DNA from 2 places in the Mesorhizobium sp. M8A.F.Ca.ET.181.01.1.1 genome. Region 2 is predicted to be linked to the other one. Evidence: predicted binding sites of a transcription regulator. Region 2 holds the regulator's gene; the other holds the start of a gene.
The links. Region 2 encodes PhoB, which activates phosphate uptake and scavenging genes when phosphate is short. Its sites were predicted from a motif close to TGTCATNNANCTGTCAT; they were not measured.
Positions count from the first base shown of each region.

Region 1: the regulator PhoB is predicted to act here: its motif matches at 3,149-3,165, upstream of EN824_RS27775 (ceramide glucosyltransferase).

Region 1 is NZ_SRTV01000009.1:214,924-222,213, reverse strand. Features, by position in the region: gene EN824_RS27785 (2'-deoxycytidine 5'-triphosphate deaminase) at 1-404, opposite strand, end outside; SAM riboswitch at 545-622, shown strand; gene EN824_RS27780 (O-succinylhomoserine sulfhydrylase) at 679-1,869, shown strand; gene EN824_RS27775 (ceramide glucosyltransferase) at 1,897-3,048, opposite strand; gene apaG (Co2+/Mg2+ efflux protein ApaG) at 3,269-3,661, shown strand; gene EN824_RS27765 (Hsp33 family molecular chaperone) at 3,897-4,928, opposite strand; gene argF (ornithine carbamoyltransferase) at 5,058-5,969, opposite strand; gene EN824_RS27755 (aspartate aminotransferase family protein) at 5,986-7,185, opposite strand.
Region 2 is NZ_SRTV01000005.1:478,033-485,322, reverse strand. Features, by position in the region: gene EN824_RS20895 (sugar ABC transporter permease) at 1-102, opposite strand, end outside; gene xylF (D-xylose ABC transporter substrate-binding protein) at 244-1,284, opposite strand; gene EN824_RS20885 (ROK family protein) at 1,549-2,793, shown strand; gene phoB (phosphate regulon transcriptional regulator PhoB) at 3,047-3,736, opposite strand; gene phoU (phosphate signaling complex protein PhoU) at 3,755-4,462, opposite strand; gene pstB (phosphate ABC transporter ATP-binding protein PstB) at 4,488-5,291, opposite strand; gene pstA (phosphate ABC transporter permease PstA) at 5,288-6,139, opposite strand; gene pstC (phosphate ABC transporter permease subunit PstC) at 6,143-7,126, opposite strand; gene pstS (phosphate ABC transporter substrate-binding protein PstS) at 7,193-7,290, opposite strand, start outside.

The DNA.
Region 1 (7,290 bases), on a different contig from region 2:
TGATAGCCGGCGGCGATCTTGTCGAACTCGTGGCCGCGATCGGTCATGACGCGGGTGAAGATGTCGAGCCGCCCGGTCGAGCTCTTCGGATTGGCCGAAGCCGAAATGCCAGCCGGCAGGGCCAGACTTTCGAGCAGCGGCACGATATAGACGCAGCCGGTTTCGAGAACCGCGCCTTCGGTCAGATTAATCTCGTGGAGTTGCAGCCGATCGAGCTTTTCCGAGACCTTGTGGTTGGGGCCGGGCAGGAACGAGGCGCGCACCCGCCAGGCCTTTTTCCCCAATCTGAGATCAAGGCTCGCCGGCTGGATCTGATCGGCATCGAGCGCGCGCGGCGACTTCAGCGCGCCGGACTTGAACAGCGCCGAAATGTCCTGATCGGGAAGAATGCCTGTCTGCCGCAAAGTCTGGCTCCGCCCAAGACTGGTCTCTTTTGGTGCAGGTTCTTGCCGCAAAACCACTGGGCACTTTTGCGGAACCTGCCTTGGTACAAACCTCTTAATGAAGCCGGCAATTGACGCAAGCGTGGCGCGGGTCTAAAGGGTCGTTATCCCGTGGTGATTTGGCCGGTCGGCTTGCAGCCACGTTAAACAAGTCGCTAAAGGACCGTCGGGCCGCAAGGCCGTATGGACCGGTTGCGACTTTCGCGGCCGGTTTTTTTGTGTCTGGAACAAAGCGATGAGCACCAAGAAGCGCAACTGGAAACCTCAGACGGCACTCGTGCATGGCGGAACCCTGCGTTCCCAATTCGGCGAAACCGCCGAGGCGATGTACCTGACCCAGGGCTATGTCTATAAAACCGCCCAGGCGGCGGAAGCCCGCTTCAAGGGCGAAGAGCCTGGCTTCATCTATTCGCGTTACGCCAACCCGACCGTCGACATGTTCGAAAAGCGCATGTGCGCTCTCGAAGGCGCCGAGGACGCGCGCGCCACGGCGTCGGGCATGGCGGCGGTGACCGCGGCCCTTCTGTGCAGCGTCAAGGCCGGCGATCATATCATTGCGGCGCGCGCGCTGTTCGGCTCCTGTCGCTGGGTGGTCGAGACGCTGGCGCCGCGCTATGGCATCGAGGCGACCTTGGTCGACGGCACCGATATCGCCAATTGGGAAAAGGCGGTCAGGCCGAACACCAAGCTGTTCTTCCTGGAAAGCCCGACCAATCCGACGCTGGAAGTCGTCGACATATCAGCCGTCGCCTCGCTTGCCAATTCGATCGGCGCGCGGCTTGTCGTCGACAATGTCTTCGCCACGCCGCTGCAGCAGAAGCCGTTGCAGCTTGGTGCGCACATCGTCGTCTACTCGGCCACCAAGCATATTGACGGCCAGGGCCGTTGCCTCGGCGGCGTCATCCTGTCGGACAAGAAGTGGATCGACGAAAACCTGCACGACTATTTCCGCCACACCGGCCCCAGCCTGTCGCCGTTCAATGCCTGGACCTTGCTGAAGGGGCTCGAAACGCTGCCGCTGCGCGTGCGCCAGCAGACGGAAAGCGCCGGCAGGATCGCCGACTTCCTGGCCGAGCAGCCGCAGATCGCCCGCGTCATCTATCCCGGCCGCGCCGACCATCCGCAGGCCGCCATCGTCAAGAAGCAGATGTCGGGCGGCTCGACGCTGATCTGCCTCGACGTCAAGGGCGGCAAGCCGGCGGCCTTCGCGCTGCAGAACGCCCTCGACATCGTGCTGATCTCGAACAATCTCGGCGATGCCAAGAGCCTGATCACCCATCCGGCGACGACGACGCACAAGAACCTGAGCGACGAGGCCCGCGCCGAACTCGGCATCGGGCCAGGGACGCTCAGGCTGTCGGTCGGCCTGGAGGACGCCGACGACCTGCTGGAAGACATCGCGCAGGCGCTGAAGACCGCCAAATAGGCTGTTTGGGAGCGTCGGTCGCGGCGATCAGGCGCGCGACGGCGTCTCCTCCAGTTCGGCCGCCTTGGTGCGGATGGTCATTACGTTGCCGCGCCAGTCGACGGCGCCGCCGAGCCAGCCGCGCGCCCAGAGGGTTGGGAGCATCACGTCCCGCGCAATCATGGCCGCGACCATGCGCGGCGACAGGTACCAGCCCTTGGACAAGGCCAGTGCGCACTCCGGAAGGTAGAAGGCCGCCAACACGGCAATCGCGGTTGCCCAGAGGCTGATGCCGGCGCTCGCCGCAGCAACCAGGGCAAGCGCGAGAGGCACCGCCGCGCCGGTCAGGATTTCGGGCGCGAAGAACAGCGGGAAGGTGACGCGGCGCAGGCGCGCCCAGCGGGCCTGACGCGACCAGATCTCGCCAAGCGTGCGCTGGCCGAGCGGCTGCTCGAAGGGCGCGGCAACGAGATTGACGCGCAAGCCGAGGCCGTTCACCAGCTTGGTGGCGGCAGCGTCCTCGGCGATCTCGGCGGCCAGCGCCCGAATGCCGCCATTGGCATCCAGCATCGGCTTGTTCCACAGCATGCTCTTGCCCTGGGCAAAGCCGAGGCCGAGCGCCTCGCCGGCATACTGCCAGCGGGCCTGCAATGTGTTAAGGAAGGCGCATTCGACATCGGCCCAGAAACCCTCGGGCCGCGAGCCGATCGGCGTCGAGCAGACAAGGCCGGTGTCGGGCCGCCATGCCGCCATCATGTGCTCGACATAGTTCCTCGGCATCAGGACGTTGGAATCGGCAAGGATGACCCAGTTGTGGCGTGCCGCTTCCCAACCCTTGACGCAATTGTTGAGCTTTGGATTGGCGCTGACGCGGTCGTCACCGATCAGCAGCCGGGCCGGCACCTTGGGAAACCGGGCAATCGCCCTGTTTATCAGTTTGACCACCGGATCGTCGGGATGGGCGACGCAGAAGATCAGTTCGTAGCGTGGCCAGTCGAGGGCGAAGGCGCGTTCCAGCGTCTCATGCGTGAACGGCTCGACGCCCCGCGACGGGACGACGATCGAGACCGGTTGCGGCTTGCCGGCTGGCGGGGCGATCGTGTTGCGCCGTTTCAGCTGTGAAGCGGCGAGCGAAATGCTGGCGGCGTTTGAAAGGATGAGTGCGGTCGAAAGCGAGGCGGCTATGAAGGTGAGTTCCATCGAGATCTGGTCACTCCGGAAAGGCGGCCGGCATCGTGGCCGTTTTCAACAGTTCGACAGAGCGCCGAGTCGCCCGGTTCGTGCACACCACCATTGTCGTGTGTCACTTAAATGACATTCTTTGCCGGCACCTGCGGTTCAAGGTCAGCCGCGACAAGACGCGCACGTTGACCTGCTCACCGGGAGCGCTGAAAGTCATCGGGTTGTTTTGGAGCCGCTCATGTACCGCGCCGTGACGCGCAACATCGAAGTGCAGGTCAGGCCGTTCTATCTCGAGGACCGTTCGGATCCCTCGGAGAACCGCTATGTCTGGGGCTATCAGATAACGATCGACAACCAGTCGGACGAGTTCGTGCAGTTGTTGTCGCGCTATTGGCACATCACCGATGGCGCCGGCCGGGTCGAGGAAGTGCGCGGGCCGGGCGTTGTCGGCGACCAGCCGGAACTCAATCCCGGCGACAGCTATCAATACACGTCCGGCTGCCCGCTCTCGACACCGTCCGGGATCATGGTCGGACGCTACACGATGCGCAACAAGCGCGGCGAGACCTTCGACATCGCCATCCCCGCCTTCTCGCTCGATCTGCCGGGGACAAGGCGCACGGTGAATTAGCGTCTTTTCTCCCGTCACTATACGGGGGAGTTGAGGAATGGTCCGCGAAGCGGACGAAAAGCCAATTGCTTGGCTTTTCGAGTGACGACCGTCCGGCAGGACAATGAGGGCAGCGCCGAGCTTGCGAGAATTTCTTCAGATAGAGCCAAGGAGCTCCTGTACTAACGCTGGCGCTGCCCCTCATCCGCCTGCCGGCACCTTCTCCCCGTATAGTGACGGGGAGAAGGGACTAGCTTTACTGAGCCGCAAACTCGGCCGGATCGAAGTCGTACTGGGTCGAGCAGAACTCGCAGGCGACGTGGATGCCGCCATCCTCGGTGCTGTCCTTGATCTCCTGCGCGGAGAAGCCTTCGAGGATATCGCGGATCTTGTCCCTGGAGCACGAGCACTGGTCGGTGACCGGGACGCCGCCGAAGACGCGCACGCCATGCTCGTGGAACAAGCGATAGAGCAGCCGCTCGGCGCCGATGGTCGGGTCGATCAGCTCGGTCGGCTCGATGGTGCCCAGCAAGGCGAGGAGTTCCTGCCAGGAATTATCGGCCGGATCGTGGACTTCCTCGCGCGGATCGCCATCGCCACCCGGCAGGTCCGGGACGCGCATGCGCTCGGGCGATTGCGGCAGGAACTGCGCCAGTATGCCGCCGGCGCGCCACTGCTCGCGCGCACCGCCGATACCGGGCGTCAGCAGCTTGGCGACCGAGAGCCTGATATCCGTCGGGATCTGTTCCGACTGGCGGAAATAGGTGCGCGCCGCGTCTTCCAGCGTTTCGCCGTCGAGCTGGACGATGCCCTGATAGCGCTGCGTATGGGCGCCCTGATCGATGGTCAGCGCCAGCACGCCGCTGCCAAGCAGCGTTTGCTGCGAGGTCTCGCCGGCCGCGACCAGCGCTTCGAGCCGATCCGCGTCGAAACGCGCATAGGCGCGCAGCGCCGAGGGCGTGGAAAAGTCCGCGACCAGCATGTCGACAGGCCCGTCGGTACGGGTCTGCAGGATGAACTTGCCTTCGAACTTGAGCGAGGTGCCGAGCAGCACCGTCAGCACACAGGCTTCCGCCAGCAGGCGGGCGACCGGCTCGGGATAGTCGTGGCGGCCAAGGATGGCGTCGAGCATCGGCCCGAGCTGCACCGTGCGGCCACGCACGTCGAGCGGACCGACTTCGAAGGGAACGACGTGATCGTCGCCGGCGTAGCCGAACTCGCCGAGTTTGGGGTGATGTTCAGTCACTTGATGGCTTTCCAACATGACAAAGCTCCAGGGCGCGGCCATGCGGCCCTGGTGGGCACATGCGTCCAAACGCGCTTGATTTGCGTGATGCGGCGCAGATAGGCATCGCGCCCCCGCAGATCAAGCGCCTGGGCATTTCAGGCGCCAAGACATATCAAGCAACAAGACACATCAAGCACCGAGACACCAGGCAAGCACGGCCTTCTGGGCGTGCAGCCGGTTTTCGGCCTCGTCGAAGACCACCGAATGCGGTCCGTCGATGACCTCGTCGGTCACCTCCTCACCGCGATGGGCCGGCAGGCAATGCATGAACAGGGCGTCGGGCTTTGCCTTGGCCATCAGCGCCGCGTTGACCTGATAGGGCGAGAAGACATTGTGGCCGCGGGCACGGTGTTCCTGGCCCATCGACACCCAGCAGTCGGTGACGATGCAGTCGGCCTGGTCGACGGCTTCTTCGGGCGAGCGGGTGAAATGCAGCTTGCCGCCATGCGCCTTGGACCAGTCGACATGCTTCTGCGCCGGTTCGCTGCCTTCGGGTACGGCGACGTTGAGATTGAAGCGGAACCGTGCCGAGGCCTCGAGCAGCGAGTGTAGCACGTTGTTGCCGTCGCCGGTCCAGGCAATGGTCTTGCCGGCCACCGGACCGCGATGCTCCTCGAAAGTCATGATGTCGGCCATCAGCTGGCAGGGGTGGGTGTCGTCGGTCAGCCCGTTGATCACCGGAACGGTGGCATTCTCGGTCAACTCTAGCAGCCGCTCGTGCGAGGTGGTGCGGATCATGATGGCGTCGACATAGCGCGACAGCACCTTGGCGGTGTCGGCGATGGTCTCGGAGCGGCCGAGCTGCATCTCGGTGCCGGTTAACATGATGGTCTCGCCGCCAAGCTGGCGCATGCCGACGTCGAAAGAAACGCGCGTGCGCGTCGACGGTTTGTCGAAGATCATGGCCAGCACCTTGCCTTCGAGCGGCTTGGTCCGCTCGCCGGCCCTGAGACGCGCCTTTCGCGTCACCGCATCATCCAGCATGAAGCGCAAATCGCCTTCGGAAACGGTGGAAAGATCGGTGAAATGGCGAACTGACATCAGGAATGGTTCCGGATTACTTCGCGGCGGCGGAGGCAATGGCCTCCGACAGGCCCTTGGCGCCGGCGCGGATGCGGCCGAGCGCTTCGTGAATCTCGGCATCGGTGACGGTCAGCGGCGGCAGCAGGCGAATGACGTTGTCGCCGGCCGGAACCGCCAGCAAATGCTGGTCGCGCAGCGCCATGTTCACCTTGCCGTTGGGCATCGCGCATTTGAGGCCGAGCATCAGCCCGGTGCCCCTGATATCCTCCATCACCTCGGGGAATTCGTCGGCTACCGACGCAAGCCCCTGCTTCATCAGCAGCGCCTTGCGCTGGACATCCTCGAGAAATCCATCTTCCAGCACGACGTCGAGGACGGCGTTGCCGACCGCCATTGCCAGCGGATTGCCGCCGAACGTGGTGCCGTGCACGCCGGCGGTCATGCCGACGGCCGCTTCATCGGTGGCAAGGCAGGCGCCCATCGGGAAGCCGCCGCCAATGCCCTTGGCGATTGCCATGATGTCGGGCGTCACACCCGACCACTCATGCGCGAACAGCTTGCCGGTACGGCCAATGCCGCACTGAACCTCATCGTAGATCAACAACAGGCCGTGCTGCTCGCAGAGCTGCCGCAGACGCTTCAACGACTGTGTCGGTACCGGGCGGATGCCGCCCTCGCCCTGCACCGGCTCGATCAGGATCGCGGCGGTCTCGGGCGTGATCGCTTTTTCAGCGGCGTCGATGTCGTCGAAGCCGACCTGATCGAAGCCTTCGACCTTGGGTCCGAAGCCCTCGAGATATTTGTACTGGCCGCCGGCCGCGATGGTCGCCAGCGTGCGGCCATGGAAGGCGCCTTCGAAGGTGATGATGCGGAAGCGCTCGGGATGTCCCTTGACGAAGTGGTAGCGCCGCGCCGTCTTGATCGCGCATTCCAGCGCCTCGGCGCCGGAATTGGTGAAGAACACCTTGTCGGCGAAGGTGGCATCAGCCAATCGTTCGCCAAGCCGGCTCTGCCCCGGGATCTCATAGAGATTGGAGACGTGCCAGAGCTTCGCCGCCTGTTCGGTAAGGGCCGCGACCAGATGAGGATGGCCGTGGCCAAGCGAATTGACAGCTATGCCGCCGGCGAAATCGAGATATCGCTCGCCCTTGTCGGTAACCAGCCAGGTGCCTTCCCCATGGTCGAAGGCCAGGGGTGCGCGAGCAAAGGTCTCGTAAAGCGCCGAACCGCTCATTATATGCGTCTCCGGTACCGGAAAATCAAAAAAGCCGCCAAAGCGGCGGCCTTCTGTGGCTTATCGTGTTTTTCGGTCATGAAGTCAACGAAAACGTCGCGTAGT
Region 2 (7,290 bases):
CATGCGGGTGTCGATCTCGGTCGCCTTCAGGAACCGGGCGACCGCGCCGAGTTCCGAGGCGCGCGCGGTATCGGCCTGCGGGTTGGACGTCGTATCGGTCATGATTTCCTCCAACCGGCTGGCCGTCTACGCGGATGCCGAAGCCAGCCTAGAAGCTATCCGCGTGATGCGGAAACACAAATCTTTTTGAGAAAACGCCGCGGCTTTGGGCCGCGGCGCCTTCATTTCTTCAAGCGGTCAAACTCAGTTGCAGGCCGCAACGCTGCCGGCGGCGACGCCTGCGCAGACTTCGTCCTTCTTGATCCAGCCGGCGTCGATGACGAGGTTGAGATTATCCTTGGTGATGGCGACCGGGGTCAGGAACAGCGACTTGACGGTGTTGCCGCCAGGCGTCGTGAAGTCCTTCACGCCGGCGATGTCGGTCATCTTCTTGCCGTCGGCGAGCTGCGAGGCGATCTCGGCGGCGTTCTTGCCGAGTTCACGCGCGTCCTTCCACACCGACACGGTCTGGGTGCCGAGCGCGATGCGGTTGAGCGCGGCGTGGTCGCCGTCCTGGCCAGAGACCGGCACGGTGCCGGCGAGCCCCTGCGCCGTCAGCGCCGCGACGACGCCGCCGGCGGTGCCGTCATTGGCCGCGACCACCGCGTCGACCTTGTTGTCATTGGCGGTGAGGAACTGCTCCATGTTCTTCTGGGCGTTGGCGGGCAGCCAGCCGTCCGTATAGGCCTCGCCGACATTCTTGATCTTGCCCGAGTCGATGGCTTCCTTCAGCACTTCCATCGAGCCCGAGAACAGGAAGTCGGCATTCGGGTCGGCACCCGAGCCCTTGATGAAGACGTAGTTGCCTTCAGGCTTCACCTTGAACACTTCGCGGGCCTGCATGCGGCCGACTTCCTTGTTGTCGAAGGTCAGGTAGAAGACGTCCTTGTTTTCGATCAGGCGGTCATAGCCGACGACCGGAATGCCCTCGTCGAGCGCTTTCTGCACCGCCGGACCGATGGCCGAGGCATCCTGCGCCAGGATGATCAGCGAATTGGCGCCCTGCGAAATCAGGCTCTCGACATCGGTCAGCTGCTTGCCGGGATTGGACTGCGCATCGGCGGAAATGTACTTGTCGCCCGCGGCCTCGATCGCCTTCTTCATGGCGGCCTCGTCGGTCTTCCAGCGCTCTTCCTGGAAGTTGGACCAGGAAACGCCGATGACCTTGTCCTTCGCCTGCGCGACCGACACCAGTGTCAGCGACATGGCGACACCCGCCAGGATGGCGGCTGTGAATCTCTTCATGATATCCTCCCTGCGCCGCGTATGGCGCGACCAAACTGGCCCGAAGGCCGGCACAAAGGCTCTATTTTTTCGAGCCTCGAAAAAACACTGGTCCATCGCCAGAACACTGTCAACATCGATTCTGATGGATTTTGAGGTGCCAGAAATTTTTTTTCGAGCCTCGCAATAAATAAATGACAGCACCGGCCGCTTCTGCCAGTGTTTGACCCTGTTGCCGGAGGTATTCGAGGGGGATCAAGAACCGCGGCAACCGGGAGGGAAAGCATGTCGGTGGGAATCCGCCACGACGATCTGCGCCGGCGCAACCGCGCAATGGTGATTGCAGCCGTGCGCCGGGATGGTCAGCCCTCGCGCACCGAGATCGCCGCCACCACTGGCCTCAGCCACTCGACCATATCGGCGATATCCGCCGACCTGATCGGCGAAGGTATCCTGACCGAAGGCAAGCCGAACGAGGCCGGCTCGCTCAAACGCGGCCGGCCGCAGGTTGGCCTCGGCCTCAACCCCGAGGCCGCGGCTGTGATGACCGTGGTGCTGTCGCTGAATTTCCTATCCGTCGCCGTCATCGATTATGCCGGCCAGGTGGTCGCCGAGGAGCAGCGCCGGCTGGACACGCTGACCATGTCGCGCGAGGCGCTGATCGGCGAATGCACGGCAATAGTGCGCCGCCGCATCGAGGACCCCGATCTCGATATCCGCAGTGTTGCCCGCATCGCGCTGGCGATCCAGGGCATCACCGACACCAAGGCGCGTGCCATGCTGTGGTCGCCGATCACGCCGCAGACGGACATTGCCTTCGCCGACATACTCGAAGCCGAATTCGGCATCCCCGCCACCATGGAGAACGACTGCAACATGATGGCGGTGGCGTTGCGCTGGCGCGACCCTCAACGCTACCGCGACGACTTCATCGCCATCCTGCTCTCGCACGGCATCGGCATGGGCCTGGTGCTCAAGGGCGAACTGTTCACCGGCACCCATTCATCGGGCGGCGAATTCGGCCACATGATCCATCGCCCGGGCGGCGCGCTCTGCCGTTGCGGGCGGCGCGGCTGCGTCGAGGCCTATGCCGGCAACTATGCCATCTGGCGTAATGCCAGGCAGCTTGGCGAGGACGCCGAACCGGTCGCCGATGTCAGCGACGCGCAGATGCGGACACTCGCCGCGACGGCAAGGGAGAAAGACGGACCGGAGCGCGAAGCCTATCGCAAGGCGGGCGAGGCGCTGGGCTATGGGCTGGGCAGCCTGTTCGCGCTGATCGACCCGGCGCCGGTCGCCATGGTCGGTGTCAGTGCCGCCGCCTTCGATCTGATCGAGCCGGCCTTGCGCGAGGCCATCGCCCAGACCGCCGGCGGCCAGCATTCGGAATCGATTTCCTTCGACACCGAGCCGAACGAACTGCCGCTCATTCGCGAAGGCTGCGCCATGCGCGCCTTGACCTTCGTCGACCAGGAGATTTTCGCGCCGGGCGTGCAGGCGAGAGGCAGTGCTGGGAAGAGCGTGGCCTGAGCGAACGCTCCGGTGAATCACCACCAATGCTGGAGGTTGGCCGAGCGCCCTCAAGGTCGTCATCCCTGGGCGGAGCAGCCGCGAAGCGGCGTCGCGGAGACCCTGGGATCCATGCCGTGACCTCGATCGTAGAGTGCAACGGCGCAGAATTCTGCACTGCGGCGACGCGTCGAGGTCCCGGCATGGATCCTCGGGTCTGCGCCGCGTCGCTTCGCTCCTGGATGACGAAGTCAGGGGCGTAGCCGCCCTCGACCTAGTCTTCCCTGATCGCGTAGCCCGCGCCGCGGATGGTGCGGATGACGTCGGGCATGCGGCCATTGTTGACCGCTTTGCGCAGCCGGCCGACATGTACGTCCACCGTGCGCTCGTCGATATAGATCGTCTCGCCCCAGACATTGTCGAGCAACTGGCTGCGCGAGAACACCCGGCCGGGATGGCGCATCATGAATTCGAGCAGCCGGAACTCGGTCGGTCCGAGCCGGATTTCGCTCTTCTTGCGATAGACCCGGTGCGATTCACGGTCGAGCACGATGTCGCCGACCTTGAGCACGCTGGACAGCACTTCCGGCTTGGCGCGACGCAGCAGCGCCTTGACCCGGGCCATGAATTCCGGCGTCGAGAACGGCTTGACCAGATAGTCGTCGGCGCCGGTCGAAAGGCCACGCACGCGGTCGCTCTCCTCACCGCGCGCCGTGAGCATGATGATCGGCAACCTCTCGGTCTCGGGCCGCATTCGCAGGCGCCGACAGAGTTCGATGCCGGAAACAGCCGGCACCATCCAGTCGAGCACCAGGAGGTCGGGCACATTCTCCTGGAGGCGGATCTCGGCTTCGTCGCCGCGCGTCACCACCTCGACCTGGTAGCCTTCCGATTCCAGATTGTAGCGGAGGAGCACGCCGAGCGGCTCCTCGTCCTCCACCACCATGATGCGTGGCGCGATCATTGGCAGATCATCCTATCGTCAAGCCGCCGGCGCCGACATCGCCGTCTCGTCCTGCTTCGGACGATTGGCGGGCAGTTGCGTTCCGGTCAGCACATAATACGCATTCTCGGCGATGTTGGTCACATGGTCGCCGATGCGCTCGAGATTCTTGGCGCAGAACAAGAGATGCGTGCAAGCCGTGATGTTGCGCGGATCCTCCATCATGTAGGTCAGCAGTTCGCGGAACACCGAGGTGTATTTGACGTCGATGCGTTCGTCGTCATTCCTGAGCTTGGCGAGGGCGGCGGCATCGCCGGCCGCATATTCCTCGACCACGCCCTGCACCTGGATCAGCACCAGCTGCGCCATGGAGTCGATCGAGTGCGACAGGTCGCGCGGCGTCGCGGTGAGGCCGACGGAACCGACACGCTTGGCGATGTTCTTGGCAAGGTCGCCGATGCGCTCGAGGTCGCCCGCCATGCGGATCGAGCCGACGACATGACGCAGATCGTCGGCCATCGGCTGGCGCTTGGCGATCAGGGTGATGGCGCGGTCGTCGAGTTCGCGCTGGCGCGCATCCATGATGGCGTCGTCGGAGACGACGCGCTGTGCCAGCGCGTTGTCGGAATTCAGCAGAGCCTTGGTGGCGCCGCCGACCATCGTGCCGGCGAGATCGCCCATGTCGCTGATCAGCCTGCTGATCTGTCCGAGATCCTCATCGAAGGCTGCGACTGTGTGTTCGGCCATGATCCTCGTCCTCGTATGCGTGATATCAGCCGAAGCGGCCGGTGATGTAGTCCTGCGTGCGCTTCTCACGAGGCGACGTGAAGATCTTCTCGGTCTTGTCGAATTCGACCAGTTCGCCCAGATACATGAACGCCGTCTGGCGCGACACGCGCGCCGCCTGCTGCATGTTGTGGGTGACGATGACGATCGTGTAGTCGGCCTGCAGCTCGTCGATCAGTTCCTCGATCTTGGCGGTCGACAGCGGGTCGAGCGCCGAGGCTGGTTCGTCGAGCAGGATGACTTCCGGCTTCACCGCCACGGTGCGGGCGATGCAAAGACGCTGCTGCTGGCCGCCCGACAGGCTGAGGCCGCTAGCGTTGAGCTTGTCCTTGACCTCGGTCCACAATGCCGCGCGCTTCAGCGCCTGTTCGACACGGCCGTCCATCTCGGACTTGCTGATCTTCTCGTAGAGACGGACGCCGAAAGCGATGTTCTCGTAGATCGACATCGGGAACGGCGTCGGCTTCTGGAACACCATGCCGATCTTGGTGCGCAGGAGATTGAGATCCTGCGAGCGGTCGAGGATGTTCTGGCCGTCGAGCAGCACCTGGCCGTCGGCGCTCTGCTTCGGGTAGAGCTCGTAGATGCGGTTGAAGACGCGCAGCAGCGTCGACTTCCCGCAGCCCGACGGGCCGATGAAGGCGGTGACGCTGCGCTCGGGCAGCGACAGGCTGATATCCTTCAACGCCTTCGACTGGCCGTAGTAGAAGTTGAGGTTCTTGACCTCGATCTTGGCCTTATCCACGGCCACTTCGGGCGTGTTCAACTCGGTGGACAACATCGGTTTCATCTGTCCTCTCTGCGTCCGGTAAGGCTGCGGGCGAAAATGCTCAGGCCGAGAACCGTCAGGGTGATTATGAGTGCGCCGGTCCATGCCAGTTGCTGCCATTCCTCATAGGGGCTGAGAGCGAACTGGAAGATGGTGACAGGCAGGCTGGCCATCGGCGCGTTGAGATTGCTCGACCAGAACTGGTTGTTGAGCGCGGTGAAGAGCAGCGGCGCCGTCTCGCCGGAGATGCGGGCGATGGCGAGCAATATGCCGGTGACGATGCCGGAGAGCGCGGCGCGGTAAGCGACAGATTTGATGACCACCCAGCGCGGCGCGCCGATCGCGGTGCCGGCTTCACGCAGCGCGTTCGGCACCAGGTTGAGCATGTCCTCGGTGGTGCGCACCACGACCGGAATGACCAGGATGGCCAGCGCAACGGCGCCGGCAATGGCGGAGAAATGTCCCATCGGCCGCACCATCAGCTCGTAGACGAACAGGCCGATGATGATCGATGGCGCCGACAACAGGATATCGTTGATGAAGCGCACGATGGTGGTGAGCTTGGAGAAGCGGCCGTATTCGGCCATGTAGGTACCGGCGAGCACGCCGATCGGCGTGCCGACGATCACGGCGATGATCGTCATCACCACGCTGCCGTAGATGGCATTGAGCAGGCCGCCGGCGTCGCCGGGCGGAGGCGTCATTTCGGTGAACACGGCCAGCGAGACGCCGGACAGGCCCTTGTAGAGCAGCGCGCCGAGGATAAGCGCCAGCCAGGCGAGGCCAATGCCGGCGGCGACGACGCACAGCGTCATCATCACGCCATTCCTGCGCTTGCGGCTTTGGTGAAGCGATGCGGCTGTGGACATCGGTCAGGCTCCCGTACGGGCGTCGATGCGCATCAGCATGTAGCGTGCGATGGCAAGGATGAGGAAGGTGATGACGAACAGGATCAGGCCGAGCGCCACCAGCGAGGAGGTGTAGAGATCGCCAACGGCTTCGGTGAATTCGTTGGCGATGGTCGCCGAGATCGTCGTGGCGGGCGCGAACAGCGAAGTCGAGATGCGGTGCGCGTTGCCGATGACGAAAGTGACGGCCATCGTTTCGCCGAGCGCACGGCCAAGGGCGAGCATGACGCCGCCCATGATACCGATCCGGGTATAGGGAATGACCACGCGCCGCGTCACTTCCCAGGTCGTGCAACCGATGCCGTAGGCCGACTCTTTCAGCACCGACGGCACCGTGTCGAACACGTCCTTGGTGATCGAGGTGATGAAAGGCAGGATCATGATGGCGAGGATCATCGCCGAGGTGAGCAGGCCGATACCATAGGGCGGGCCGGCAAACAGATTGTTGAGCCCGGGAACACCATGGAACAGCCAGATGATAAAGGGTTGCACCGTCGTCTGCAGGAACGGTGCCAGCACGAACAGGCCCCAGATGCCGTAGATGATCGAGGGGATGCCGGCGAGCAGTTCGACCGCCATGCCAATCGGGCGCCGCAATGCGCGCGGGCAAAGTTCGGTGAGAAAGATCGCGATGCCAATGCCGAGCGGCACGGCAATCAGGATGGCGATGGCGGATGTGATGATGGTGCCGTAGATGGGCGCCAGCGCACCGAATTTCTCGGTCACCGGGTTCCAGCTTTCCGTGGTCAGAAAGGAGAAGCCGAAGGTCGAGAGCGCTTGCCAGGAACCGGCAAACAACGAGATGGCGACGCCGCCAAGCAGGACCAGAACCAGGATCGCGGCGGCACGGGTCGCCGCATGGAAGATCGTGTCCGTCAGCGCGAAACGTCTGACGATCGCATCGCGCGAGCCCTTGATGGCTGGCAAGGCTTCCTGGACAGCACTCATGTCAAGCTCGACTCTTTGTGTTGAGAAAAAGGAGCGCCGCGCAAAGCGGCGCTCCTTCGGGTGATGTTACTCGCCAGCGTAGACCGGCTTGCCGCCGGCCTGGATGTCGGCCTTCCACGAAGCCTTGATCAGGTCGACGACGCTGTCGGGGATCGACACGTAGT